DNA from 4 places in the Paenibacillus sp. FSL H8-0260 genome. Region 4 is predicted to be linked to each of the others. Evidence: riboswitches for the same ligand, from Rfam matches in the RefSeq annotation. Region 4 holds a riboswitch; each other region holds the start of a gene.
What was found. Region 4 has a riboswitch for cyclic di-AMP ahead of MHI51_RS11415 (KamA family radical SAM protein). Riboswitches for the same ligand answer to the same signal wherever they lie in the genome.
Positions count from the first base shown of each region.

Region 1: it holds a riboswitch for cyclic di-AMP, as region 4 does, so the genes downstream of both, MHI51_RS16715 (APC family permease) here and MHI51_RS11415 (KamA family radical SAM protein) in region 4, are expected to answer to the same signal.
Region 2: it holds a riboswitch for cyclic di-AMP, as region 4 does, so the genes downstream of both, MHI51_RS02840 (hypothetical protein) here and MHI51_RS11415 (KamA family radical SAM protein) in region 4, are expected to answer to the same signal.
Region 3: it holds a riboswitch for cyclic di-AMP, as region 4 does, so the genes downstream of both, MHI51_RS26090 (alpha/beta fold hydrolase) here and MHI51_RS11415 (KamA family radical SAM protein) in region 4, are expected to answer to the same signal.

Region 1 is NZ_CP150298.1:3,775,567-3,782,952, forward strand. It holds gene MHI51_RS16695 (ABC transporter ATP-binding protein) at 1-505, opposite strand, end outside; gene MHI51_RS16700 (iron ABC transporter permease) at 561-1,595, opposite strand; gene MHI51_RS16705 (FecCD family ABC transporter permease) at 1,595-2,650, opposite strand; gene MHI51_RS16710 (iron-hydroxamate ABC transporter substrate-binding protein) at 2,871-3,866, opposite strand; gene MHI51_RS16715 (APC family permease) at 4,070-5,887, opposite strand; cyclic di-AMP (ydaO/yuaA leader) riboswitch at 6,012-6,171, opposite strand; gene MHI51_RS16720 (disulfide oxidoreductase) at 6,366-6,830, opposite strand; gene MHI51_RS16725 (DsbA family protein) at 6,827-7,386, opposite strand, start outside.
Region 2 is NZ_CP150298.1:639,414-646,799, forward strand. It holds gene MHI51_RS02825 (hypothetical protein) at 87-539, opposite strand; gene MHI51_RS02830 (hypothetical protein) at 580-1,101, opposite strand; gene MHI51_RS02835 (hypothetical protein) at 1,116-1,670, opposite strand; cyclic di-AMP (ydaO/yuaA leader) riboswitch at 1,739-1,903, opposite strand; cyclic di-AMP (ydaO/yuaA leader) riboswitch at 2,323-2,512, shown strand; gene MHI51_RS02840 (hypothetical protein) at 2,764-3,180, shown strand; gene kdpF (K(+)-transporting ATPase subunit F) at 3,307-3,384, shown strand; gene kdpA (potassium-transporting ATPase subunit KdpA) at 3,397-5,073, shown strand; gene kdpB (potassium-transporting ATPase subunit KdpB) at 5,090-7,123, shown strand; gene kdpC (potassium-transporting ATPase subunit KdpC) at 7,200-7,386, shown strand, end outside.
Region 3 is NZ_CP150298.1:5,883,994-5,891,379, forward strand. It holds gene mnmH (tRNA 2-selenouridine(34) synthase MnmH) at 1-937, opposite strand, end outside; gene selD (selenide, water dikinase SelD) at 996-2,057, opposite strand; gene MHI51_RS26090 (alpha/beta fold hydrolase) at 2,578-3,387, opposite strand; cyclic di-AMP (ydaO/yuaA leader) riboswitch at 3,493-3,679, opposite strand; partial or broken gene MHI51_RS26095 (glyoxalase) at 3,926-4,036, shown strand; gene MHI51_RS26100 (hypothetical protein) at 4,114-4,287, opposite strand; gene MHI51_RS26105 (Nif3-like dinuclear metal center hexameric protein) at 4,372-5,166, opposite strand; gene MHI51_RS26110 (alpha-glucuronidase family glycosyl hydrolase) at 5,191-7,245, opposite strand; gene MHI51_RS26115 (endo-1,4-beta-xylanase) at 7,328-7,386, opposite strand, start outside.
Region 4 is NZ_CP150298.1:2,605,726-2,613,111, reverse strand. It holds gene MHI51_RS11425 (ABC transporter substrate-binding protein) at 1-129, shown strand, start outside; gene MHI51_RS11420 (helix-turn-helix domain-containing protein) at 269-1,936, shown strand; cyclic di-AMP (ydaO/yuaA leader) riboswitch at 1,985-2,126, shown strand; gene MHI51_RS11415 (KamA family radical SAM protein) at 2,260-3,435, shown strand; gene MHI51_RS11410 (YafY family protein) at 3,569-4,480, shown strand; gene MHI51_RS11405 (DinB family protein) at 4,564-5,079, shown strand; gene MHI51_RS11400 (YdeI family protein) at 5,136-5,705, shown strand; gene MHI51_RS11395 (hypothetical protein) at 6,084-6,275, opposite strand; gene uvrA (excinuclease ABC subunit UvrA) at 6,830-7,386, opposite strand, start outside.

The DNA of each region.
Region 1 (7,386 bases), 1.2 Mb from region 4:
TTGTAGGCTCGTCAAGGAATAAAATATCTGTTTCTTGAGCCAACGCCATAGCGATCCAAGCGCGTTGACGTTGTCCACCAGAGAGACGGTCAATAGGGCGATCATGAAAAGATTCCATGCCCGTAACAGAGATGGCGTTGGAGATGATGTTGCGATCCTCTGCGGTCATCGTGCCAAATCCCTTTTGATGAGGGAAACGACCGTAGCTAACCAGCTCAGATACCGTCAGACCGTCAGGAGCTGTTGGGTTCTGCGGTAGAATCGCCAGCTGACGAGCAACCTCTTTAGTTGAAAAGTTATGGATCGATTTGCCGTCCAGCATTACGGTGCCACTCTTCGGCTTCATAATCCGGGCCATCGTTTTGAGGATTGTAGATTTACCGGAGCCGTTAGCGCCCACTAGTGCGGTGATTTTCCCCGTAGGGATAGACAAGTTCAATCCCTTAACTATAGTAGCCTCAGCATACCCAATACTTAATTCTTCTGTATTCAAACGTTCTGACATGATCTACAACTCCCTTAAAAGTTTTATGGAGCTAAGCTCCTAAGTATGAACTAATTTACGCTTTCGACTTGGCGAGTAAATATAAAAAGTAAGGTGCGCCAATAATCGCAACCACAATGCCAGTAGGAACTTCGGCAGGTTGCAATACCCATCTACCAATGGTATCAGCGGTAATCATAAGAAGCGCCCCTGTCAAAGCACTAGCAGGTAATAACACCTGATGACGGGGTCCCACCAGCCTGCGAGCCAGGTGTGGTGCTATCAGGCCGACGAAGCCAATACCTCCGCTTACCGCGACGCAGGAGCCGGCAAGCGCTACGGCTGTTACCAGAAGGAGAATACGTTCCTTCTCCACACGCATTCCTAGACCTAATGAAGTATGGTCCCCTAGATTCAATACATTTAGAACCCGGGCTTTATAGAAGGCGAACGGTAACAGAATCGCGATCCAAGGCAGCAAAGCAAGGACGAATCTCCAATCCCCACCCCATATTTTCCCGGCGATCCAAGTAGCTACAAATTGATAATTATTAGGATCAAGCCTAAGTGCCAATACAAGCTGGCAAGCATTGATTCCTGCAGCGACCGCAATCCCGATAAGGATCAGCCTTGTAGGAGACAGACCATCTGCCTTCCGGTAGGCAAGAATATAGATTAAAGCTGCGGTCAGGCCAGCCCCACCAAGTGCTAGGAGAGGCAAGACAAATACCGGAGCTGCTGTTGTAGCCGGAAAAAACGAGATAAAAATGATTACCGCAAAACCTGCACCAGCACTTATGCCCAGCGTAGCCGGTTCAGCGAGTGCATTACGTGCGAGACTTTGTAGAATACAGCCCGATACTGCAAAGCCCGCTCCAACTAACAATGAAATTACGATGCGGGGTAATCTGAAATCAAATAAAATAAGCTTTTGCTGATGTGTTCCATCACCCATGAGTGTATGTAATACCTCTAGTGGGGATAGACGCATAAACCCTGTATTCATACTGACTATAAACACAACGACGATCAGTATAGCAAGGAGTGATAACACCGTTAGGGCGCGTGTGCGGCGTTCTTTTTCATCTGGAGTAAGGGTTAATTTGGGCATTACAGCTCCCCCTTCCGCTTACTCGCTAAATAAATAAAGAACGGTACGCCGATGATGGCAATTAAGGCTCCTAGCGGTGTCTCATACGGTGCATTTATCATTCTTGCGGCAATATCTGCAAAGATAATCAATAAGCTCCCTAGAACTGCCGAGCAAGGGATAATCCAGCGGTAGTCCACTCCAACGAAATAACGTGTAACATGTGGAATAATTAGTCCTATAAAAGCAATCGGGCCAACCGTTGAAACCGCACTTCCAGCTAAGATAACCACAACAATCATACATGCCAATTGAACTAACCTTGTCCGCTGCCCCAGGCCAACCGCAACTTCTCTTCCTAAGCTGAGCAATGTGACGGATCGTGATAACATCATCGCTGCAATTAAGGCTACGGCCACCCAAGGGAACATAATCTTGATCTGAGTCCAGCTAGCTCCACCCATCCCACCAGCTAACCAGAAGGCTATGTCCTGAGATAAGTTGAAAAGAATAGCTACTCCCTGACTAATAGCAACCAATAAAGCACTAACTGCCGAACCTGCTAATGTCAATCGCAAGGGGGTCAGGCCATTAAAAGAAAGCGAACCGATTCCGAATACGATAAAAGAGGCCACAGCGGCACCGATAAAGCAATACAACATTAGTGAAGTGAATGAGAGTGAGGGTGCAAAAGCAAATACTATGGCCAGTGCTACCCCTGCTCCTGCATTCAAGCCTAACAGCCCTGAATCCGCAAGCGGGTTTCTTGTCATCCCCTGCATGATAGCCCCTGCTACTGCGAAGCAAGCACCGACTAAGGCGCCAGCAATAGCACGTGGAAATCGCAGTTCTCTAATCACCTGATGTTTTTGTAAATCTGGATTGAAATGAAATATAGCTTCCCATACCGTAGCTAACTTGATATCTGCCGCACCCACTGAGACCGAAAGTGCCAATCCGAAGGCAATGGCAGCAAGTCCAAAAATAAGAATACCAATGGCAGCTGCCGGTCGGGTATGTAGAGCTTTTTTGGGTTCATTTTTAATACGATTTGCGAAATCTGAGGGTGAAACCATGAGTCGTCTCCTTATTCAATAGTTACAATGGTTTATATGATAACAACAATCATTCTCATTATCGCAAAAATATTTATGTTGTACAATTGCAGGAACGATTTTTCCGTACTATGGGATTGGTTTATAAAAAAATGGTGCAGATCTTTGTATCCCGAGATACTTGATCTGCACGCCCTTCCCCACCGAAATGATCAGTCTCATTCATGGTGAATTACGACTTTTATTTCACAAGACTTTTTAGCACATCGTCAATGATTTTGCTGCCAGCGTTCGCCCCACTGTAAAGCCAACTGCTTGTTGAGCTCATTTCATGCACATTTCCAGCTTTTACAGCTGGGATGCCCTTCCAGATTGCACTATCTAGGATCTCCGAACCCTCAGTCTTATCACTATTTACAAGGAAAATATGATCTGCGGTCAGCTCAGAAAGCTTCTCTAGTGAGATCGGATTCCAAGTTGCTCTTGTTCCTACTGGGATCTCTGTTACTAAGTTAGGCAGCGTTACGCCAAGGTCTGTATATAATACAGCTCCACTGCTGCGGGTTTCGTCTACAATATAGAAGTTTTTTTGCACCAACCATAAAATAGCCGCGGACTCTTGTCCAATAGCTCCTGCAAGCTGTTCTTTCGCAGCCGCTGCTTTAACATCATAATCTTTAATGGCTTTTTCTGCTTCAGGGGTTTTGTTCAAAATCTCACCCATCTTGAGCAACGATTTGCGCCAATCTTGATTTAGTTCATCCCCAATTACATAAGTGGGTGCAATCTTATTCAACTGATCGTAAATCCCGTTCTGAACAGAAGACTCCGATGGGATGATAATAAGATCCGGAGCAAAGCTGGTTACAGCCTCTAACGGAAGGTCGTAACTAATTGTAGGAACATCCTTCAATTCAGTGGCCAGATAATCCTGAACGCCATTTGTAACTGACCATTGAGCTACTGGAGTTACACCCAGAGTTACCAAAGAGTCTTCTAAATATGAACCCAGAACGCGTTGGGGATTAGCCGGAATCGTTACTTTATGACCCATTGCATCTGTTAACGTCTTAGGTGCAGCAGGTGCCTCTGTAGATTCTGCTGTAGGCGCTGTTCCTGCATTTGATGAGCTTTCAGCATTATTATTACCACAAGCGGAAAGTATTAGCGTCATCACTATTAGTCCGCTCATCGTCACTTTCATGCTTCCTGATCTTTTTCTGTTAAGCCAAAACATTAAAAACCCTCCTATATGTAACTGCTTTGATATTCAAAGGTGACCTTTACCTCTGCTTCACTTTTAAATGATATTGATTCTCATTCTCTGTGTCAACATATAAATTTCAAATTCTGTGGATTTGCAACAATTTCCTTCATATAAAATACAAAAGAGGTTATATTCCGAACGTTCCGGATATAACCTCATCTTTAATCTTCTACTTATTTATTTAAATGATACGGGACAGTCGCTACTACAACGTCCTTTTGATTCATTAGATACGAGCGGATTAAAAAGCTGGTCTGATTATGAAGCACGGCTTGCCACCAATGTTTGGTAATAAACTGTGGAATCAGAATCGTGATGTGATCCGTCGCAGCGGTCTTCCACTCTACCGTATCGATAAACTTCACTAACGGACGAATGATACTACGATATCTGGAACGAAGTACAATCAGGCGTACACCTGGATTCCATTCCTCCCACCGTTGCTCCATCTTATGAATGTCTTCTTCATCAAAGCCTACATACACAGCAACAACATTATCTGTTAGAGACTTCGCATAGCTGATGGAATGTAATACAGCACGTGTAACCCCTGCAACAGGAACAACTACAGTACTTCCTTTAATTACAGGTTTATCCGTAGCCGGACATATACGCAGTTGATCCGCAGTGTTCAAATAATGCTTATGAATACGGTGGAACACGAACATTACAGCAGGTAAGAAAATGAATGCCATCCATACGCTCGAGAATTTAGTAATGATAAATATAAGCGTAATCGTCAATGTAGTCAGCATACCGATGGTATTTACTACAAATCTTTTCACCCATCCAGCGGGTCTTGTTTTGATCCAATGCACCATCATCCCCAGTTGGGATAAGGTAAAAGGAATGAACACGCCAACCGCATATAGTGGAATCAAACCTTCCGTATTCCCATGGAATGCAGTCACAAGTATGATAGACATAACTCCTAGAAAAATAATGCCGTTTGAGAAACCCAGGCGGTCACCACGGACCATAAATGCATGTGGCAGATATTTATCTTTTGCAAACATAAAGGCGAGCAGCGGAAACGCTGAATATGCTGTATTAGCTGCCAAGAACAAAATCACTGCTGTAATCCCTTGAATGAAAAAGTACAATCCGCCACGGCCAAAGGTCGATTCAGCGATCTGAGAGACAACCGTAGCCTTTTCATCTGGCACAATACCATACCAATACGCCAGCACAGTGATTCCGGTAAACATAAAGCCAAGGATAAGTCCCATGATCATTAGCGTCTTGGCTGCATTCTTCTCAGCCGGTGCTTTAAAGTTTGGGATCGCATTAGATACGGCCTCAACCCCCGTTAGGGCTGAACAACCAGAGCTAAACGCTTTTAATAGTAGAAACAAACTTACATTAGATACGGCGCTGCCTATTTCAGGAACATTCGCATGCGCGCCACCCATTGCATATTTAACGATACCGGAGATAATCAGAACAACAATTGAAACCACAAACAAATACACTGGAATTGCGATAAATGAAGCCGATTCAGTCACTCCGCGAAGATTAATGATTGTTAATAAAACGATAACAGATACAGCGATGAGAACAGTATGATTATGAAGACTTGGAAAAGCCGATGTGATCGCATCCGTCCCTGCCGAGGCACTAACCGCTACGGTAAGAATGTAATCCACCAATAATGAACCCCCAGCGAGCAGCCCTGTCGGAATACCAAGATTACTCTTGGCTACGATATAAGCTCCGCCTCCTTGCGGATAAGCAAAAATCGTCTGCCGATAGGATAAAATCAGGATGGCCAGCAGGCCCAATACGGCTAATGCAATTGGCAGGGAATACCAGATGGCAGTAAACCCGGCAGCCACTAGTACAATCAGAATTTGTTCCGTTCCGTAGGCTACAGACGAGAGCGCATCAGAAGACAGAACAGCCAGTGCTTTAACCTTGGATAACTTTTCATGATCGAGTTCATTCGACTTCATCGGACGTCCGATCAATAGTCGTTTTACCTTGCTTACCATGGTGGATACAGTTCCTTTCTTTGGGAGCTGAAACGGAATTTCCGTGCGCTGTTTTCATCGGTGGATTTCATAAATGCAGACACAAAAATAAGCATACGGAAATGATCCGCATGCTTATGCATGGTCATTTTCCCACCTTGCTTACGAGGTTAGCTGGCGGATTCGGGCTGTGGTTATAGCCCTACGGTAGAGATCTGTTCGACCCGGTTCCGATTCACCCCATTGGCATGAATGCCAAGTTTGGTTCCCCCGTTTTTCCTAAGAAAATTCAGCGCATATTCAACTTCTCACAAGGTCTAATATTAGTCTACAAAGTGCCTACAGTAAAGCGTTGAAAAAAATGAAAAAAGAATGAAAAAACATCCAATAAGCTCAAATATAGCGTCTTATTGGATGCTCTCTTTCATTATCTTCAATTATCCCTCTAGCCCGTGATTTTAATACCTTTTCAGCTTTTTTGTAACTTCCAAAGTAAAAACTAAAATCCTAAGCTCTCCTCAGCATCTACTTCAATCACTTCTTCTTCCCTACGTCCATACCAAAGAAGGAGACTTATTAGAGCAAACGCTATTAAAGCTAACAAAGGAATCGTTATAAATTCGAAGTAGTTCAAGTAATCTTTATTACAAGGAACACCAACTGTACAAGGTAGAACTTTACTTAACGCTGGAATCTTCTGTTCCGCATAATGATAGATTGAGATACTGCCACCAATCAAACTTAATGGAAGCACATAAGGAATGATGCGCTTATCTCCACGGAAAGTGGCAATTCCCAACAAAAATAACTGCGGATACATAAAAATCCGCTGAAACCAGCAAAGCTTACAAGGTTCATACTTCAAGACTTCACTTAAATACAAGCTACCAGCTACAGCAACCAAAGAGACGAACCAGGCCAGATAGAGGCAGTTACGCTTGCAAAAAGATAGGAATTTTGTCACTTTGCCTCCACTGCTTTTGCGGCGGTGTTAATTTCAGATGTAATCGCTTCAATATCGAAAGGTTCAGCCGTTTTCACTCCATTAATGTAGAGCGAAGGCGTAGTTGTCACGCCTGCGTCAGTTGCCAACTGAATGTCTTTCTTCAGCTCATCTGCATAAGTTTTCTCTTGGATGTCTTTACGCAATAGATCGTAATCGATCACTAATTTCTCTTTTTCAGCAAGGCTTACCAAGAAATCCTCAGTGGCCCATTCCACGCTCTCATCCCCTTGCTGCGCATACACAGCATCATAGAACTTCCAGAATTCATCCTTATTCTGATGGTATACAGACAATGCAGCTAGTGAAGCTGTCTCAGAGTCAGGACCAACGAAAGCCATATTTACAAAGTAAAGAGCTGCTTTTCCCTCGTTGACAAAATCTTGAACAATTTTCGGTTTCATGGAGCCAGCAAATTGGGAACAAGCTGGACATTTGAAATCACCAAATTCAACAAGCTTAACAGGTGCATCCTCATTACCAATCCTAGGTAGCTCACTGTAATTGAATTCTACCG
Region 2 (7,386 bases), 2.0 Mb from region 4:
ATATTTGTGGAAAAGCTTCAATTAAAGGCTCCTGAGTCCGTTAGATGCTTCATGCGCTTAAAGATTGTCTGAATTCTTGTCAGTGACTAAATTATAGAAAGATTTGCGCTCGTTAGTATATCCGTTTGGGTGGTCATCTGCTCCCGTAGAGCTCTAAGCTGTGTTTTCAGTGCGGGAACACTTTTTTGCAGAATAATGCTTATTTGAGAAAGAGGCAGCTTTAGGCCGTACCACATGACCTTCACAAGCTGTTCCTCCCAAGGTAATGCCTTAGCCGATAGAAGGGAGCGCCGGGCAAAAGAATCAGCACACTGGTGAATACAAGTGCGGTAAGCGTGGATAGAGAATAACTGAGGATCAAAATCATCCTGACGATATATTTTATGAAGCTCTGTGAAGGTGCGGATAGTAATCTTGTCTGCCTCATTAGATTGTTCTAACAACATGGAACTAAGTACGTAGACTTCATTAGTATACTTTTGAACACACTCTGCAAATTTAGTACTGTAGGTGGACTCGGGAGGTAAGGGGTCAGGCATGGTGAACACGATCCTTTCAGATTGAGAGATTTGCTTGAATCTATAATATAGAAAAGTAAGAGATGGATTTATTGATAAGATCGGCGGTGTCTGGTTCCGGGCAACTGTGTTTCTGCTGGGAGGCAGTGGATAAAGCTTTTGAAGGCTTGTAGTAGAGCCGTTCACTTCTGGAATTGCTCCCCCCTGCTGCAACACTGTACAGACGCCCTTGCTGAATATGCCCTGCCAAGGATTTACCCTGGAGCTTGGCCTTTAAATCCTGCAAAGCACCCTGAACTAGCTCAAGCTTAACCTGTTCCCAATCTGAACCTTCGCGGCGGACCTTATCCAGCGCTTCTTCAAGACGGCAATGACAGATGGCCCGTAAAAAAGAACTCCATTTAATGAGATCGAAATTTTTGGTGTTGGCAGAGATCAGACAAGCCCCCCAACTGCAGCCTCCCTTACAGGTGAGCTTCAGAATACCATAACGGCAGCCTTCAGCCCCTTCCATTCCATAGTGAATAGGCTCGGGTTCATCCAATACAAATACTTCAATGCGGGATAGTCTGCGCTGGTCCATAGTAGGGTTCCTCCTTAGATTTCCAAAAGCTTTAAGTCTACATGATGAGTGACACTAGCCCTTTCTACACAAGCGAGCATTTCCATTTTATTCTCACAGACTGCGGTATGCTCTAGCCATAGTCGGAACTTCTCTTTTCGTATAACAGATAGATGTAAGGGAAAGGTGCTGCGGGATCTCAAGACATACCAACCGGCGCTTACATCTTTCCAAGGCTCCTTGAAGGCTGTAAACCACGGGAGCTTTTGGTGCGATGACCAATCCTGCTGCTGCTGTTGTTCTCGAATTTTTTTATATATCTCATATACAATCTTAGAGTCTAAACAGTCTTTACAAGAAGAAGGTGTGCTGAACTGGCGAAGGGCTTGGATCTGGTTCTGGCCAAATGCATAGCCTACAATGTACCTGTGATTATGTTCTTCGAACCACAAGGCCCCGAAACAAACGTAATTTAGACTTATCGGCTCAAGCAGCCCTTGATGTATCCCTAAATAATAGTGCTTCAAAACATTCACTCCATCCAGCGTGCTATCACCTAATAAGCTCAGGTAACGCAAAAACCGCAGCAAGAGGAGGACCTCTGCTGCGGTTTTGGATTACAGGCAGATATACCTGGGCCAAAGCGTGGCGGATCAAGGGTCTCTCTCTTTACGCTTACGAGGTTAGCTGTCGGATTCGGACGGTGAGAGTCGCCCTACCTATTGAGACTTATGCAGTCTCCTTTGGATTCACCCCAAGTAGGCCAGGTGGCCTGATGGTTCCCCCGTTCCCTGCGAATGCAGGAACTCAGCGTTGATTGTTTTTCATGAATTAGATTCAACCCGAATCATACTCTTTTCAAGATTTTCTGTAAAAAACGGAAAATGTTCTTTTAGAGCAATTTTAACCATATCCTGCCGACTACGACTGAAAAACGAGGTAAATAGGTATTTATGGCGTGTTATCGCGCCTCTTTCTCGCTCAGCCTCAGCTTCTTGCGTTTCTACCTATAATGGGAATTTGCAGTATTTTCGCTCTAAAAAGGTGAATAAAATCACATGGGTTATAGATAGCGATTAAACGCTCCAAACTCGAGTAAACAAGAGATATAGAGAGATTAGATATCAAGTAAGCGCTATCTAATGGGAAAATAGTTTTTAATTTGCATTATTTTGGCATCATTCAGGTTTTACAAGTCTTCGTGCATAAGAGTATGATTACTCCTGTTTCAACGACAATCGAATATTTGATCCGCTTAATTTCCGGTAAGGAAAGCGGGGGAACCAACAATCGGCAGCCGATGTGAGAGTCGGAAGCAGATTATGGGGTGAATCCTGTAGAGGGTGTGAGTGAGCTCGCATCTATACAGGTAGGGCGACTCTCACCGCCCGAATCCGACAGCTAACCTCGTAAGCGTATGGAGAGAGGATGAGTGCAATGTGACCGCTAGCGAGCCACAGAGGAGATCCTTTGTGGCTTTTTGCTGTGCTCTTAGAAGCAAAGCATTTATGGAGGCCTCCCCTAAGAGGTCGCTAAATTCATCATTAGCGGTATTTGTAAGGCAGCGTCTAATGACGTGACACAACCGAGCTTTAGGTTGTGCCCGAAAATGACGATAGGTCAACATCCTTTCGGAGATTTTCGTTGCCTCCTTGTTGTAAATGAGCAGGAGGAGAAAAAAAGATGACGGATCAGAATGAATATGTGCTTGTATGTGCGCCTACAAAGGCGGGAGAACATTTCATTAAACTTCTGAAGTTCAGGGGTATTAAGATGGCGGGATTAACCAACAATGTGGCTGAGAAAGCTTTACTTGAGGAGCTCGGGATTGAGCAGGTTATTCTAGTGGATACCCGCCATCAGAGCACTTGGTTTCGCCCATCGTTCCCGGTAGGCAGGGTATATCTGTTTGAGAGCAGCTTTCCGCTTTGCTGCCGCTATATTCAGATGTGCCGTACCTGGACGACACAGCCGATTTTTGTGATTACAAGTTCAATAAATCCTAGATTGGTCTATAAAAGACTTGGTGCGAGCTATGTAATCTATTCCCATAGTGGTGATGCTGATTTTCTAATCGATAGATCACCTCATCAAGGATAATGGAAGGAGTGCGGAAGATATGATGGATCTGTATATGGTGGCTTCGTTAGCTGTAATTTACGGGTTATTTTATGGCTTTATGCGCTGGTGCGCAGGTGTAGTTGAGGATACGGGGAGGGATAAGCTGTGATTCTAGTAATCGCTGTTACCCTACTGTTGTTTTTATATCTGGTTTACGCGTTGATTCATCCTGAGAAATTTTAAGGAGGGGCATTCATGGGCATTTTGCAAATAGTCGTCGTAATTGTAATTCTCATCTTGCTGGTCAAGCCGATGGGAACGTATTTATATCATGTATTTTCTAACGAACCGAATCGTACGGATCGCTGGTTTGCAGGCACAGAGAAAGGTATTTATAAGCTGATCGGCCTGAAAAAACGGGACGGAATGTCCTGGAAGAAGTATGCACTCAGCTTTGTTTTAACTAATATCGTACTGGTTGCTTTCAGTTATATTTTTCTGAGATTACAGCGGGGATTGCCGCTGAACCCGAATGGAATTGCCGATATGGAACAGACGCTTTCATTCAATACGGTGATCAGCTTTATGACCAATACGAACCTGCAGCATTATAGCGGGGAGACGGGACTATCGTATTTTTCACAAATGGCAGTCATCACGATGATGATGTTCACGTCTGCAGCGAGCGGATTTTCTGTTGCGGTTGCTTTTGTCAGAGGGATTACAGGACAGAAATCAGTCGGGAACTTTTTCGAGGACTTCGTAAAAGCACATATTCGTGTATTCATTCCATTAGCTCTGCTAGTTTCATTGGTGCTGGTAGGATTGCATGTGCCACAAACGCTCAAGCCATCGCTTGAGGTCACTACACTCGAAGGGCAGACACAACAAATCGCTATCGGTCCAGTCGCTTCTTTGGAATCAATTAAACACTTAGGTACGAATGGTGGCGGCTTCTTCGGAGCCAATTCAGCGCATCCTTTCGAGAACCCTAATCCACTTACGAACGTGCTGGAGATTCTCTCTATGTGGATGCTGCCAGCCTCTCTGCCATATATGTACGGATTGTTCGCTAAGAACAAACGTCAGGGCTGGGTGATTTTCACAGCAATGATGACCTTGTTCGTACTACTGCTGGGATTGAATTATTATGCGGAAACCAAAGGCAATCCAGCTATCAATGCGCTGGGGATCGAGTCTTCGCAAGGCAGCATGGAAGGTAAAGAGGTACGTTTTGGTATCCCGCAATCTTCGTTGTTCACTTCGGTAACAACGGCAGCTACGACAGGTAGTGTTAACAATATGCATGATACGCTGACACCGCTGGGTGGCATTACCCCTCTGGCCCTAATGATGCTCAACAATGTCTTCGGGGGAAAAGGTGTCGGACTAATCAATATGCTGATGTATGCCATCATGGGTGTCTTCTTATGTGGACTAATGGTTGGCAGAACACCAGAGTTTCTCGGGCGAAAGATAGAAGCCAAGGAGATGAAGCTAATTGCGATTGCTATCCTTGTGCATCCGTTCATTATCCTTGTACCAACAGCAGGTGCGTTCTTAACGGACTTGGGCAACGGTTCCATCACGAATCCCGGATTCCATGGACTTAGCCAAGTGTTATATGAATATGTCTCTTCTGCCGCGAACAATGGTTCAGGATTTGAAGGGCTTGCGGACAACACCACCTTTTGGAATGTTACAACCGGGATCGTAATGCTGCTTGGCCGTTATGTCTCTATAATCGCGATGCTGGCAGTTGCAGGCTCACTGATCCAGAAGAAGCCAGTTCCTGAGACGATTGGCACATTCCGCACAGACAATGGTCTGTTCACCGGAATTCTGATTGGTACCGTAGTAATTATCGGTGCGCTGACGTTTCTGCCGGTCATTGTGCTCGGCCCGATTGCAGAATATTTGACCTTACGGTAGGAAGAGGGAGAACAAGATGAGTACTGTAAAAAGAAAAAAGCTGCTGACGGGACCCATACTCCTAAGCGCTATAAAGGATAGCTTTATTAAGCTTAACCCGGTGACGTTAATCAAAAATCCGGTCATGTTCGTAGTCGAAATCGGTACGATTATTGTATTGCTTATGGTACTGGCCCCCGGATATTTTAATGCAGAGAAATCGGTAGGCTTCAATATCACAGTGTTGTTCATTCTGCTATTCACAGTGCTGTTTGCCAACTTCGCTGAAGCGCTGGCTGAAGGCCGCGGGAAAGCCCAGGCGGATTCACTCAAGAAAACGAAACAGGATATCACAGCTAACAAACTCGTTGGAGGGTCTGTGAAGACCGTTTCTTCTTCCGAGCTTCGTAAAGGAGATATTGTCATCGTCAGTCAGGGAGAACTTATCCCTGGCGATGGTGAAGTAATTGAAGGGCTGGCCTCCGTAGATGAATCTGCAATAACAGGTGAATCTGCACCTGTTATTAAGGAAGCCGGCGGAGATTTTGGCTCAGTCACAGGCGGCACCCGGGTAGTCAGTGATGAGATTAAAGTCAAAATTACCAGTGACCCCGGTGAGTCATTCCTGGATCGGATGATCTCCCTCGTTGAAGGGGCGAAACGTCAAAAGACACCCAATGAAATTGCACTAAATACACTCTTGATCAGTCTGACGTTGATTTTCCTGATTGTAGTAGTGACCTTGCGGCCAATTGCGACTTATCTGGGCGTTGATCTAGATATTCCTGTTATGATCGCCTTGCTGGTCTGTCTGATCCCGACCACAATCGGGGGTCTGCTCTCCGCTATCGGGATAGCAGGGATGGACCGCGTCACACAGTTTAATGTCCTTGCTATGTCAGGGAAGGCCGTTGAAGCTGCCGGCGACATTAATACAATGATTCTAGATAAGACCGGTACGATTACTTTCGGAAACCGGATGGCGAGTGATTTTGTGCCAGTTGGAGATGAAACGGAAGCTGAGCTTACGGCTTGGGCAGCTATTAGTTCGCTAAAGGATGAGACTCCGGAAGGACGTTCTGTTATTGAGCTGGCTAAGAAGCTGGAACGCAGCTATGACAGCAAACTTGCTGAAGGCGGAGAGTTCGTAGAGTTTAAGGCTGAGACCCGGATGAGTGGTATAGATCTGCGTGATGGACGATCTGTTCGTAAAGGGGCAGTCGATTCCGTGAAGAAATGGGTACAGTCGAAGGGCGGAGTCATTCCCGCGAACCTCGACAGTAATTCCGATGCTATCGCTCGGATGGGGGGGACCCCGCTTGCTGTTGCGGTAGACAACCGGATTTATGGACTTATTTACTTAAAGGATACAGTTAAGCCAGGCATGAAAGAGCGGTTTGATGAGCTGCGAAAAATGGGAATCAAGACTATCATGTGTACAGGGGACAATCCGCTGACCGCAGCTACTATTGCCCGTGAAGCAGGGGTAGATGATTTTATTGCAGAGAGTACACCTGAGGATAAAATAGCGGTTATCCGCCGTGAGCAGAACGAAGGCAAGCTGGTGGCAATGACTGGTGATGGTACGAATGACGCACCTGCCCTTGCCCAAGCTGATGTGGGCTTAGCGATGAACAGTGGGACTACAGCCGCTAAGGAAGCAGCAAACATGGTTGATCTGGACTCCGATCCCTCGAAGATCATTGAGGTTGTAGCTATTGGTAAACAGCTACTGATGACGCGGGGCGCGTTGACAACGTTCAGTATTGCGAATGATATCGCTAAATACTTCGCAATTATTCCGGCAATGTTCATGCTCGCCATTCCTGAAATGGAAGCCCTGAATGTCATGGGATTGGGTTCACCTAGCTCGGCAATTATATCTGCATTAATATTTAATGCGATTATTATTCCGCTGCTGATCCCATTGGCTATGAAAGGTGTCTCGTATAAAGCGATGAGTTCTACGAAGCTGCTGGGACGTAATATTTTTATCTATGGTTTAGGTGGAGTAGTCGTTCCTTTTGCGGGCATCAAGCTTATTGATTTGCTCGTAAGTGTATGGATTTAACAACGGATTGACTAATCATTGAAAGGGTGAGAGCATCGTGAATAACAGAAAATCGATTGCGGACGCTGAAGAACAGTTGTCATCATCGAAGGGTGCTAATTTCTTTATTATATTACGGCTATGTCTAGTGTTTATTGTTCTTTGCGGAGTGATTTATCCTCTGACTACTACAGCGATTGCTCAAGTTCTGATGCCATCGCAAGCGAACGGCAGTCAGCTGAAGAATGACGCTGGAGTAGTTGTGGGCTCAGAACTCATCGGGC
Region 3 (7,386 bases), 3.3 Mb from region 4:
ACGTATAATCGTATCTAGGATCATAGTAATATTCTAGCAGCAGCGCCACAGCTTCGCCGAACAAATCCGCCTGCAAGCATCGTTCGATTTCTGCTGCAACAGGGATATGAATTCGGGATTTAATACTCCGAAATGCAGAAATACACTGCTCCTTGTACTCTTCTGGCCGGTAATCCTCAAGGATTTGCTGCACTCTGGCTTGCAAAGGCATCTCAATCCAGATCTGTGTTCCGCTCTCTTTTTGCTCGGCCATAAATGGGGGCATTACTACCTTACCAATCTTTTTGCTCTCCGCTTCAAATAGTACATAAGGAGAATCCCCGATCTTAATTAACTCCTCTAAAAGAAGACTATCGAACGTTTTTTGATTGTTCGCACGAAGGCCAATCTCACCAAAAATAGAACCACGATGACCTGCCATCCCTTCCAAATCCAGAACGGGGTAGCCTTGCGCTTTCAGGCGGTGTAACAGATTGGTTTTACCTGTGCCTGTATTTCCGTGAATCACATAAGACTTCGCCTTACATTCATAGGACTCCAATTCGTCGAGCACCCATTTACGATAAGCCTTATAGCCGCCTATCAGCCGGTAAGCATGAATATCCATTAAAGAGAGTACGGTCGCAGTTGTACGGCTGCGCATACCTCCCCTCCAGCAGAATACTGCTTTGTCTCCTTGAATCGCTGCAAATTCTTTGACAAAAGAAGGCAGTTTTGCCGCAGCAATCTCCAAACCACGTTCTTTCGCGGCCTGCACACTTGTCTGTTTATACAACGTCCCTACTTCAGCCCGTTCCTGATCATCAAAAAAGGGAATATTCAAACTATCCGGCAGCGTTGCATCTTTATATTCAGAAGGAGATCTAACATCAATAATGGTGATCTGCTTCTTGTTTTTTAACACTCTAAGTTCTTCCAGTGTAATGTCCTGAAACAATATGCTCTCTCCTCTGGTGGCTAACCTTCATAATTTGCTCTAAGCTGATATACAACAGTTATTCCACAGTAGCTATAACCGTAATCTGACCCGGATGCTCTTCCGTTACCTCTCCGATCAATGCCGCTTCTACCCCTGCATCTACTAACTCTTTTAGCAAATCTTCGCTTTGTTCGGGGGCCACAGAGATCAGCAATCCGCCAGAAGTCACAGCGTCACATAGAATATAGCGGCTTAGTTGGTCCATCTCTTCCGGATAAAGAATGCTGCCTTCCAGATGGGCAAAGTTATTCTTAGTGCCTCCTGGAACAAATCCCTGTTCCGCAAGCTCTCTTACTCTTGGCAGCATCGGTACATCGCCTTGACGAATGATCAGGCCCGTGCCGCTCCCTTTAGCCATTTCCGAGGCATGTCCCAGTAGCCCAAATCCGGTAACATCTGTACAAGCATGTACATCATAAGGCTCCATGATTTCAGCCGCTTTTTTATTCAAAGTAGACATTACTGTCGTAAGGCGTGTGGTTTCTTCAGGAGATAGCTGATCCTTTTTAATGGAAGTTGTTAAGATCCCCACACCGATAGGCTTCGTTAGAATCAGCTTGTCTCCCACCTTGGCGCCCGCATTCGTTCTTACTTTGTCAGGATGCACAAGGCCCGTAACGGCCAATCCGAATTTGGGCTCTTTATCGTCGATGGAATGTCCGCCCACAAGAGTAGCTCCTGCTTCCTGTACTTTATCCGCTGCACCGCGCAAAATGTCACCAAGAACGCTTTTATCTAAAACAGAAATAGGAAAAGCCACAATATTAAGCACCGTAAGCGGCTTTCCACCCATCGCATATATATCGCTTAATGCATTGGCTGCTGCAATTTGACCAAATGAATAGGGATCATCCACGATCGGCGTGAAAAAATCAACAGTTTGCACTAACGCTAATTCATCACTTAAACGATACACCCCTGCATCATCACTAGTATCAAGACCTACTAGTAGATCCGGGTTAGGAACAGTTGGTGGCAGACTGCGAATAACCTGCATGAGATCGGCGGGACCGATTTTGCAGCCGCAGCCCCCTTTTGAAGATAATGAAGTCAGTTTTATAGTTTCAGCTTGAGACATCATGACTCAGCTCCTTTAGTATGAATTATCTTAATCTTACACGAGTAGATCGCATTGTACAAAAAGCAAGAGTAGCAGATGTGCTGCTTGTTACGCCTTCCTCTATACACTTACTATCACTACTTAGGTCTACCGTTCTTTCCCACGTCGGGTGAGCTATATTTGATGCTGTGGTAGGGTGGGACATTAAGTGGCGTTCTAGGTACAATATGCTTGTAAATGTTCAACATCCATCGGTTAGTAAAATAGCCAAAGGCTGGCTCATTCGTAGATTTTACTACTGATAAGCCAGCCTTTAGTTGGATGTCCATTATATTAGGGAAATCCTTCCTAAAAACATCCTATTATTAGGGAGGATTTCCCTAATCTACGTTCTAGGAGCCATAATCTCCTTCATTTTAGGGAGAATTCCCCTAAAGTTCTTCCCAGAAAGACGACCCATAGCCAGCTCATTCCGCCCTGGCTATGGGTCGCCTATTTTCTCACTTAAACGCTTCGCTTGTGAAGGTCTCCCTATAGATCAGCTAATCTGCTGACTGCCCTGCTGCTTCTCTAAGAAACGCTGAAGAATCGCATTGAATTGCTCCGGCTGGCACAGATTACTTGGATCTAATGCGTTCGGAATAATCGCCAACTGCGCCTGCGGCAGCTGAGACACCATTTCCTTCATACAATTCACTCCAAATTCATTAAAGTCCCCCACAATACATAATGCAGGACGTTTAAAAGCCTTTAAACATCTGGTGTAATCAACATGGCTCGTAGCCAGCCTTTGCCGATATAACTCCCGGGGGCGTTTGTCCAGCAGTCCTCTTCTAATCTCATTGTAGGCCAGACTCCAGCGCTCTCGGTACATCATCCGAATCGAAGGCAACACCAGCTCGCTTGGGAGATAATACATTAGTAAACTGCAATATGCTGCCATAGTTTGTATTTTCCCTACTATTGTTGATCCGTGAGTCCTACAAAAGCTATCCGCGACCACAATTGCTTTTACACGCTCAGGATATTGTTTGGCAATATGCTGAACGACTAAGCCACCATAGGCGATTCCTACAAAAACTGCTTCACGGATACCTAGGTCATTCAACAGCATAATCAGATCCAGACATTGCGTCTCAATAATCTCATGTGGGGCCTCCAACAGTTTACCAGACTTGCCATTCCCCCGTAAATCGCACAAAATCACTTTATATTTATCGGAAAAATACTCCAGCTGTGGTTTGAACATACTGTGTGTTAATCCATGTCCATGGATAAACACAACCGGAGTGCCAGTTCCATTGATTTCATAATAGAGCGAAGTTCCGTTCAGTTTAGCGATAGGCAAAGGTAACACCTCTTTCATAATAAATTCTACGACTATATCTGCTTAAAAACGCAGCAAAAAACCACAGAGGGATTCTCTGTGGCTATTCATCACTAAACACGCCATTCATCCTCTCTCCATACGCTTACGAGGTTAGCTGTCGGATTCGGGCAGTGAGAGTTGCCCTACCTGCAGGGATGCATATTATGCACCCGGAACAGGATTCACCCCATAACCAGTGCCGACTCTCACATCGGCTGCCAGTTGTTGGTTCCCCCGCTTTCCAGAAACGGAAATTAAGCGGATTGCTTATGTAATTGTAAATTTAAGATAATTCTCAGTTCTGAGATGAATCATACTCTTGTAAGGTTTTCTTGTAAAGGAGGGCTCTGGTCAAAATAATGTTGAAAGCAATGCTTTTCATTTCATATTAAGCATACTCTTCATTTTCTCTTTCTTTTGCTCTTGTTTACTCGTTTTCTTTAGAAAAACAGCTCTGAAGCAAGCGAAAAAGGGGGTGATTCACCAGTACTTTCCTATTTAATAAGAAACGACAATCTTCAATACCAATATTGGGCCAGTTTCTGTACCTTGGGGTGTTCGTCGTTTCTATGTCCCCGATCCGTTTGGCAAGCTTGTTAATATTATTTCACATGAACAGCACGAATGATTTCATAAAAAAGAAAAAAGCTAAGCAGAATCAGAGATCTCCCCCTGTCCACTTAGCTTCCTTTTACAATACTATGGCTACAAAAGATCGGCGTTTTTCAATGCATGCTCCCAGCTTGGAAAAAAGAACAGCGCACTTCTCATAAGCTCTGGGTCGCTTTGCTTTACTTGTTTTTTACTGATTGAGCTTCCGTCGCTTTGCAGCTTTTTGATCCGACTTAATACTTCATCAGCCTCCAAAGGAATTTCCATTGAAACACTCCTTTCTCAGTGACCTGTTTCCCTTCATTTTCTCCATAATATGTTTATTTATTCCGTACTCTTAATTTCCCCAGATTAAACCATCTGATAGATGGGTTGTTCAGCAATGAACCGGGTAGGAAGCATGGGATATTTGTCTGCTAAGATTTCAGCTAAATATTTCATCCCCGGCGCTTCACTCTCCGCATGACCTAACATGATGAGCGCTTTAGATTTTCCTTGGTGCCCTGCATCCCGCACATATTCCGGAGTCTCCCACTCTGGTCCTTCTCCAGCAATAATTAAATCAAGATTGTGATCATTAAAAAGCGGAATAGCCATCGTCCCGCCTCCTCTGTAACCTACTAATATCCCTACGCGTTTGCAGGACAGAGACAGGTCACCAGCAGCGCGTACATAAGAGATGCCTAGCTTACTTTTAATATACTGAGCAGCTTCCATTACAGTCATAGCAGGAATAGTGAGAATCGTAGCAGCCGCTTGCTGCTCTTCCACATAGTCTGACCAATCCAGCTCTCGCAGCAAACCCATCATAATCCCATCCGGCTCTTGCCGATGCCAATAATCATGATAACGAAAAATAGCTATTGGGGAATGTTCGATCAGACTTTTTTTCGCATGATAAACCGGATCACCTTCTAACCACTCGTTCGCCGCGTGATGGCTATAAAATACACCTTCATGCGTGATCAGCAAATTGGCTCCTAACGCTATTGCTTGCTCCACAATATTTTGTGTGGCAGAAAAGGCCGTAATAATCCCTGTGACTTCAGTTTCCGGTTCCCCTGGGTTCAGAATATCCACAGTCCCTTCTACCTGTTCCACAGTTCCCATTAAATCTTTCAAAATCGCTCTAATCGTGAGGCTCACTATCATCATCCCTCGGTTCAAAATCTAATAAATCTTTCTGCCTTTAAGATCCTCAATTCCGCTCTTGCGGTAAAAATACGTATTGATCCGATCTCTCCATTCCTGCGCATGCTCTGCTTGCTCTTCAAGACGTTGCTTCACTTGCACATACAATCCACTATCCATGCTGCCTTCAAGTGATTCCCATGTTGCTAGAAGCTGTGCAGCCTGCTCTGCCCCCTCGAAATGAGTATCGTAGATATGTTGTATAACCGTTTGTCCCGATTGCAGAACATGCGTGTATGGAACATGATGGAAGAACAGCAGCAGCTCTTCTGGACAAGACGCTAGATTCTCATAATTTGATGCATTAAGACCTATATACTGTCCGCTATACCCCGTTCCCGATTTGACTGAACGATCCACACCAATGCCCTTATGATCCGCATAATGGTACGTTCCCCACTTGGCGTATTCATATCCATCCACATTCGGCCCATAATGATGATCCGGATTAACCATCCAGCCCACACCTAATGGAGCTGTGTAAGATTCGTAAATCCTCCATGAGTCCATTAACATCCCGCGAATAGCAGCCACTAGACCTTCATCAGTGCCAAAGGTAAGGCGAATCCATTCCTCAGCTATTTCTTTTGCCGTCAGCTCCGGATTCCAAATTAATCTCCCATATCCATACAGATTGGCTTGAGCTAACCCATGCCCCGTCCAGTTCATGTCATCCCCAACATTAGTTACAGCAGCCACACCATTATATTTATTTCCCCACACCGATCCGTCCACAATATGTTTCACAAGTGTAGTTTGCCCTTTGGCATAAGTATTGAAATCAAGGACTTCTTTCCACTGTGGAACGAGATAACAGAGATGCCGCTGCTGCCCTGTATATTCTTGAGCAATCTGAAACTCCATCAGATGATTGGTATGTTCCAGTGCGCCAAACAGCGGAGATACCGGTTCTCTGACTTGAAAATCCATCGGTCCATTCTTGATTTGCAGCACTACATTATCATTAAATCGGCCATCCAATGGTTTGAAATGATCATACGCTGCTCTGGCCCGATCTGTCTTACGGTCACGCCAATCCTGCTTGCAGTTATATACGAAACAACGCCAAATCACGATTCCGCCAAACGGCTCCAGTGCTTCTCCCAGCATATTAGCGCCATCGGCATGGTCACGCCCGTAAGTGAATGGTCCAGGTCGATTTTCTGAATCTGCTTTGACCACAAACCCGCCAAAATCAGGGATCACTCGATAAACCTCACCCGCCTTATCTTTCCACCATTGCCGCACCGCTGGGTCCAGTGGATCAGCTGTCTCTAATGCTCCGATCTGTATCGGACTGGCGAAGTTAGCACTGAGGAATAGCTTAATTCCGTATACGCGGAATATTCCTGCAATTAACGCGATATCAGGCAAATATTGCTCCGTTATAAATAGAGATTCAAGCTCATGAACATTCACATTGTTAATCGAAATCGCGTTGATCCCCACAGAGGACATCAATCTGGCATAATCACGCAGCCGCTTTGTATCGTTAAGAAATTGATTGGACTCGTAAAAAAAGGACCGTCCAGCATAGCCACGTTCAATACTGCCATCAAAATTATCCCAGTGATTAATCATTCGCAGGCCGTTCACCGGATTCATAGACAAATTCAGAGCGTCTATCTCGCTTTCTGTTCCTATCAGCCGTAACAGATGGAATACGCCATACAATATTCCAACAGGCGTTGAAGCACTGACAGCGATACATTGCTCAGTAGCATTTGTACGTATAAGGAAACCTTCAGGACCCAGTGAATCGGTTCGTTCTCCTGCGAATACTCTACTAATTAATGGATTCCCCCCTTGGAAGGTTCCTATAACGATACACGGTCCTTCAGGTTTCGCTGTGAGCAGTGGCGCTTTGCCCAGCATAGAGGTCATCCCCTGTATGAATTCCGCGGCTGCCGCCTGAATCGTCTCGTTGTCCTCCGTTACTACCAACTCAACACACCAATCTATATATTGATTGTATAGAGATCCTGATTTCAGCTGACCATAATTGAGCCAAGCCTCATAAGCGGTATTTGTCATGTTTATTCCTCCCGTATAAATAACCCGCCCTGGATTGAAAAGGACGGGTTCATGATTCGCAAGCTTGAGCAGGTTACCCGCTCTATGATTTGGTGACAGCGTTAAGCAATTGGTGATACGCTGGCTTAGGATTATGCTGCT
Region 4 (7,386 bases):
ATCTGGAAGAGCCTTCCTGCTGTCAAGAACGGATATGTCTATACACAAGACATCATGAAGACTTCAAGTGATGCGACAACAAGAGAATGGCTGCTTGGCGAAATTCCACAGCTATTGAATATGAAATAACCTTCTGTGATGAAGAGTTTAACACAAGGCTGATAAAAAACTGCAAGAAGCATGTCAACAGCTGTTGATATGCTTCTTTTTTTTATATACAATGAATTCATTGATAATCATTCTCACCAAATGAACGGAGGCTGAACCCATGCTGCATACATCATCGTCCTGCCCCCCACTCCACTCTCTGCTATTTCAGCTAAACGAGGCCGAACTGATGATTCAAGCTGCCGATTCAAGCTCTATAACGCGTACAACCCAGGACTATACCCTTCTCATATTTACTGGAGGGAACGGACAATTGAACCTCGATGATCAAAGCGTGATACTAAGTACGGATAAATGTTATCTACTATCTCCTGGAATCTCCTATAGTACGGACAACCAGGAGCTGACGTTGTATTATTACCTCATCACCTTTACAGCAATTTATACAACCAAGCTTCCTAAACGATATTCTGGAGAGCTGCTTTCCGGCAGACGGGAGTTAATTGTGCACCCGTTCACCAAGGTAATCCGACTAGTCGAAGACCTGCTCATGAACAGGAATAACACCGATGATGTACAACAATTCAAGCGACAATTAAAATTCCAAGAATTGCTGCTGCTACTTTTTGAGCATAATTACCCTTCCAAACACCTGCCAAGTCCTACGGAATCCGTAGAAAAGACCATAACATTCATTCAGGAGCATTATACAGAGAGTATCACCGTGAAGCAGTTAGCTGAACTGGCGGGAATATCAATCTGGCAATATACACCGATCTTTCAGCAGCTTACGGGTAAAAAGCCGCTTGAATACCTGACGGATCTGCGCATTAATCATTCCAAACGATTCCTGCAGGAATCGACTGAACCACTGCGGGAAATCGCCAGACTGGTCGGCTTCTCGGACGAATACTATTTCAGCCGCCGCTTTCGGCAAAAAACCGGAGTTACACCCGGACAATATGCACATCAGAAAGGTCGTAAGCTTACCGTCAAGGATTGGACGGGTCATGAGGTGGAGATTCCAGAGCGAGCGAAACGTATTGTCTATCATGGCGAAACACTTGGCGACCTTCTCGCGTTAGGCGTAAAGCCTATCGGTGGAGATGAAGCATTCGCCCGGAACAGCGTCTATAAACATCGGCTTAAGAAGCTCGCCAACGTCGGGTTTCCACTGGACCCGCAGTTGACCGCTTCCCTAAACCCAGATTTGATCATTTTGGCAAATAGTGATGAAAGAGCCTACAGAGCAGTTTCTGGTATCGCTCCGACACTCACCTTTGATTCATTTGCGCCTCTCGACAACCGAATGCGGACATTAGGCAGTTGGCTAGGTAAACAGCGCGAAGCCGAAGCATGGCTGGAGTCATTCACAATCAAAAACGCTGCCATTTGGCAGCAGCTTTACACGACAACCCTCCAAGTTGGAGAAACCGCCTCTGCTTTGGTCTATGATCATGGAGATCATCTGTATGCTATGGGAATGTCCGGATTCTCCACTGCGCTTTATGCCCCATGTGGTTTACAACCGACCGAAGAGATCCAGGCCATATTGGACGAAGAGTTAGGGTTCGCCGAAGTTGATCCAACGCGACTGCCTGCCTACGCCGGAGATCATATCTTCATGTTCATTCCGGAACGCAAAGACTCGCGAGCTGCGATGGAACGGCTACTAGACAGTTCACTTTGGAACAATCTCCCGGCAGTACGTCAGGGACATGTTTATCTGCTCGACGGAAGCAAATGGAACTCTAGTGATGCGTTAACCCGGGAGAAGCTGCTAACGCTGTTGCCTAAACTACTCGGCGGAAGTAGCGCTAGCAATTGAAAGTGAATCCAGGATTCTCTTTTGACTTTTCAAAACTTGATAGGGTATACTTTATCTACGCTTAATTTCCAACTTTTACAGTTGAAAAGCGGGGGAACCAGTTAATTGGGGCGAATCATTGAGCATTAGAATGTAGGGTACCATCTTACCCGAGTCCGTCAGCTAACCTCGTCAGCAGTGGATGGGTCTGCTTTTCATGTTATTTACATAACCAGAGACCCTTGCTAAGGGTCTCTTTTTGTGCTTTTTTGGACCCTGCTGGCAGTAGATTGGCCTTTGACACTAAGGCTCCCTCATTTCTCACACTACGAGACAAAGGAGAGATGTACGTGCAAAAGGTAAAGTACTTCACGGATATTAACAAAATAGCTATGTTGTCTGAGCTGGAAAAAGAGAATCTGAAAGAAATTACGGACAAATTTGTTTTTCGTGTAAATGACTACTATCTGTCTTTGATTAACTGGGATGATCCAAATGATCCCATCCGTAAGCTGGTTATTCCTAACGAAGGTGAACTGCTGGAGTATGGGCGCTGGGACGCCTCCGATGAGGACACGAATTATGTGGTACCTGGTTGTCAGCACAAGTATAGAACCACTGCACTACTGATTGTATCCGAGGTCTGCGGGGCTTATTGCCGCTACTGTTTCCGTAAGCGTCTGTTCCGAAATGACGTGAAAGAGGCGATGGCTGATGTCTCTCCGGGCTTGGAGTATATCGCAAATAATCCGGAGATTAACAACGTACTTCTTACGGGCGGGGACAGTTTAATTCTCTCCACACCGAAGCTAAGATCCATTATTGAAAATCTAAGAAGCATTGAGCATGTTAAGATCATTAGACTGGGTTCCAAAATTCCCGTATTTAATCCGATGCGGATCTCTGAAGACGAAGAGCTGCTGGAGCTGATTCGTACTTACTCTACCGAAGACAAACGAATCTATGTTATGGCGCACATCAATCATCCTCGTGAAATTACACCTGAAGCCAAAAAAGCATTTAAAGCTCTCCACAACGCAGGGGCAATTGTCGTAAATCAGACCCCCATCCTCAAAGGCATCAACGATGATCCCGTTATTTTAGGGGAACTACTGGACCGGCTTTCATGGGCTGGCGTTACACCCTACTACTTCTTTGTGAACCGGCCCGTAGCCGGAAACCGGGATTTCGTATTACCGCTCGAGCAAGTCTATCAAATTGTAGAAGAAGCCAAAGCCAGAACCTCAGGACTTGGCAAAAGAGTACGCTTATCCATGAGCCACACCTCAGGAAAAATAGAAATTCTCGCCATTGATAACGGAAAAGCCTATCTCAAATACCATCAATCCAGAGATCAGGAATACGGAAAATTTATGATTCTAGATTGTCCAAAGGACGCCGAATGGTTCGATGACCTGCCTGGGAATGAGCAATATTGGACACCACCTGTGAAAAAAAACGATGCTATTATTTCTGTTAATGATTTATCAGGCGAGCCTGCGGATTTAATCTGTAAATAGATTTAATCGACTCTGTCATAGGATATTTCTTCATCGCCAACAACAAAGCTCCTCCCGCCCAAAATTTGCCCGAAAAATTCTATGATATAATCACGCTGTAACACGAAATGGACTAATGGGTGGGAATGCACACATGAAATTGGAACGATTGATTTCTATGATCTACAAACTATTGAACCACGAAGTTTTATCTGCCTCCAAGCTGGCTGAAGAGTTTCAGGTTTCCCAGCGAACGATCTATAGAGATATCGATGTGATTTGTGCCGCTGGCATCCCGGTCGTATCGTATCAGGGTACTAAAGGTGGATATGGCATCATGGACGGATATAAAATGGATAAAAGCCTGCTCCGTTCGTATGATGTCACTTCTCTGATTACTGTACTTAACAGTCTTTCTTCCGTGTTTGAAGATGAGCATACGCAAGGAACCATTGAACGGCTGCAAACGATTGGAACGGAGCCACAGACCTCTAGTCTCGCGGTGGATCTTGAAACCCGGCGTACGGATCCTGACGCACTTCCTCTTTTACGTGCGGCTATATCGGAACGAAATGTTGTCCGTTTTGATTACATCAGTGTAAAAAATGAACGTACAACCCGTGAAATGGAACCAGTAAAGCTTCATTTTAAATATAGCAACTGGTACATCTATGGTTATTGCCGGGCTCGGCAGGACTATAGGGAGTTCCGACTTTCCCGGATGCTGAATTTGTTCCTGACGCAGGATACCTTTCATTCGCAACATGAGGTACCCAAAGAGGCTGGCTGTTCAAACAGGGCAGATCAGGTGGAGGAAATAGTGATCCGGGTAGGCCCTGAGGCTTTGGCAGAAGCTTTGGATCAGTTTCATCAAGTCGACAAGGAATTTCATTCCGATAAAAGCATGACGATGCGAATTCCTGTGTATAAGCCATTGGAAGCACGTTGGCTTTGGTCCATTCTGCTGAGTTTTGGCAGCGGCGCCGAAGTCCTCGAACCCCCTGCATTGCGAGGTATTTTAAAAGAGCAGCTTCAAAACACACTCAAACTTTATGAAGAAGTATGACAGTCTGATGTCATACTTCTTCTTTTATATTAACTACAGTAACAAAAAACAAATCCATGACCATTCAAAAGGAGAATGTACGAATGACAAATTATCCAGTAGAAATGTTTAAATACCACACATGGGCAAACCAAACTATCCTGGGGAGAATCAAGGAACTCCCGCCTTCTGTGCTAAGTCAAGAAGTGAACAGCTCATTTCCCACCATCGCTCATGCCCTTAGCCATATCTATGCGGTTGATACGATGTGGTATCTTGTATTAACAGGCACTGCCATGCCAGAGGCTTTTCAACAAAGTATCCCGCTAAATTTGAGCATTCTAGATTCTGTGGATGAATACGTAAATATCTTTGCCCAGCTATCGGAACAATACAAAGCATGGTTACACAATCAATCCGATTTGGAGCAAACCATTCTGCTTGACAATCCATTCGCCGGAATCCGCCAAACACGCCTATCAGAAATTGTGTTGCAAGTCGCCAATCACGGGACTTATCATAGAGGCAATGTATCTACTATGTTACGGCAGTTAGGCCATGCTTCCACCATGAATGACTATGCTCTTTTTTGGTATCAGGTTCCTGCAAAAGCAATTTAATCTCGGATGGGCAAGACGCTCCACTCCATACCTAGAAAGGAAATTGTATTTTAATTATGGAGATTAAAAATCTAATTACAGTAAAAACGAGAGAAGATTTAAGAGTTTGGCTGCAGGAGAATTCTAAGACTGAAAAATCTTGTTGGGTTCTCGTTAGTATGACGTCAAACCCAGAAACGTTGCTATATTTGGACGTAGTTGAGGAATGTTTGTGTTTTGGATGGATCGATGGAGTGAAAAAGAAAATTTCGGAAACGGAGCTGGCGCAAAGACTCTCTCCCCGAAGCAAAAGAAGCTCTTGGACTGAATTGAATAAAGAGCGTGTCCGCCGCCTCGAAAAGCTGGGGTTAATGAGTGCTGAAGGAAAACGGGTACTTCCTGATATGAACCCTGATTCTTTTATAGTAGATAAGATTATAGAGCAAAGGCTAAAAGAGGACAGTCAAGTATATGAGAATTTCACAGCCTTTCCAGCCCTTTATAAAAGACTTCGGATCGACACGATCCAAAGCAATAAACATCAGCCAGATTTATTTAAGATTAAATTAGACAAATTCATAGCAAACACTAAAGAAAATAAAATGTACGGGCAATGGCATGATAATGGACGTCTGCTAGATTATTAAGCTGCGCTAGATGCATGATCTCCTGCTGAGGCTTTCGGACTCCAATGACGCTATTTACTAATTTATCGCCTTTTCTGCAACTCATCGGACTCCAGCGCAGCTATTCCTTAGAAATGGGCTCTTATACGGTGATTTTTCCGCCATTAGGAGCTATACGGTCCGATAATACTCCAAATGGCGGATTTTCCTGCATATAAGGTCTGCTGAGTCCGATACCGCTGAAGTATAGTCATTTGCTCGGTCTATTGCTACTGCTACTGCTACTGCTACCATGATCTCCTGCTGAGGCTTTCGGACTCCAATGACGCTATTTACTAATTTATCTCCTTTTCAGCAACTCATCGGACTCCAGCGCAACTATTCCTTAGAAACAGGCTCTTATACGGTGGTTTTTCCGCCATTAGGAGCTATGCGGTCCGATAATACTCCAAATGGCGGATTTTCCTGCTTATAAGGTCTGCTGAGTCCGATACGCCGAAGAATGATCATTCGCTGGACTCCTGAGTCCGACACCGCCGAAGTATGATCATTCGCCGGGTCTACTGCTACCACTACTGCTACTGCTACCATGATCTCCTGCTGAGGCTTTCGGACTCCAATGACGCTATTTACTAATTTATCGCCTTTTCAGCAACTTATCGGACCCCAGTGCAGCTATTCCTTAGAAACTGGCTCTTATACGGTGATTTTCCCTCCAATAGGAGCTATGCGGTCCGATAATACTCCAAATGGCGGATTTTCCTGCTTATAACGTCTGCTGAGTCCGATACCGCCAAGTATGATCATTCGCTGGACTCCTGAGTCCGATACCGCCGAAGCATAGTCTTTCGCTGTCATTCGCTGTCTGATGCTACCGTATCCTAATCATCTGCGGATCAAACACCATCGACTCTTGATCATCTGCTAATCCTACAGTGCTACGTACGTGTAAATTCATCTGTTAATCCTAATGTGCTACGTACGTATAATTCATCTCTTATTCCGAAAGTGCTAAGTACGCGCGAATGGGATTGGTTCAGACGTTCAGGCAAAGTTTAGAGTTGAGAGCAGAGGTTTGGTTTAAGTTCAAAAAAGAGAGGTGCCCCAGCCATTTTCATGGCTTTTGGGCACCTCTTTTTATTGGATTACAGCCCTTCAGCCAGAATCCGTTTCAGGAACATCCCTGTGTAGGATTCCCGCACTTCAGCAACCTGCTCCGGTGTACCTTCAGCTACAAGCTTACCGCCCACAACGCCACCTTCAGGGCCAATGTCAATCACCCAGTCGGACTCTCGAATCAACTCTAAGCTGTGCTCCACAACTACGACGGTATTTCCCGTATCAACCAATTTGCTCAATAAGGTATGGAGCTGCTTGATGTCTGACGGATGAAGGCCTGTTGTTGGTTCGTCGAGCAGATAGAGCGTATGGTTTTTGGAAGGTTTGCTCAGCTCTTTAGCCAGTCTAATCCGTTGCCCTTCACCACCGGATAAGGTTTTGACAGATTGTCCCCATTTAAGGTAACCGAGACCTACCTCACACAATGTCTCGATAATCCCCGCCATTTTGGCTTCCGACTTAAGAATCAGCAAGCTTTCCTGTACGGACATGTCCAGCAGATCCGAGATGGAATATCCATCATATTTCACCTGGAGAACCTCATCCGTAAATCTTCTCCCCTTGCATGCGTGGCATTTAACCT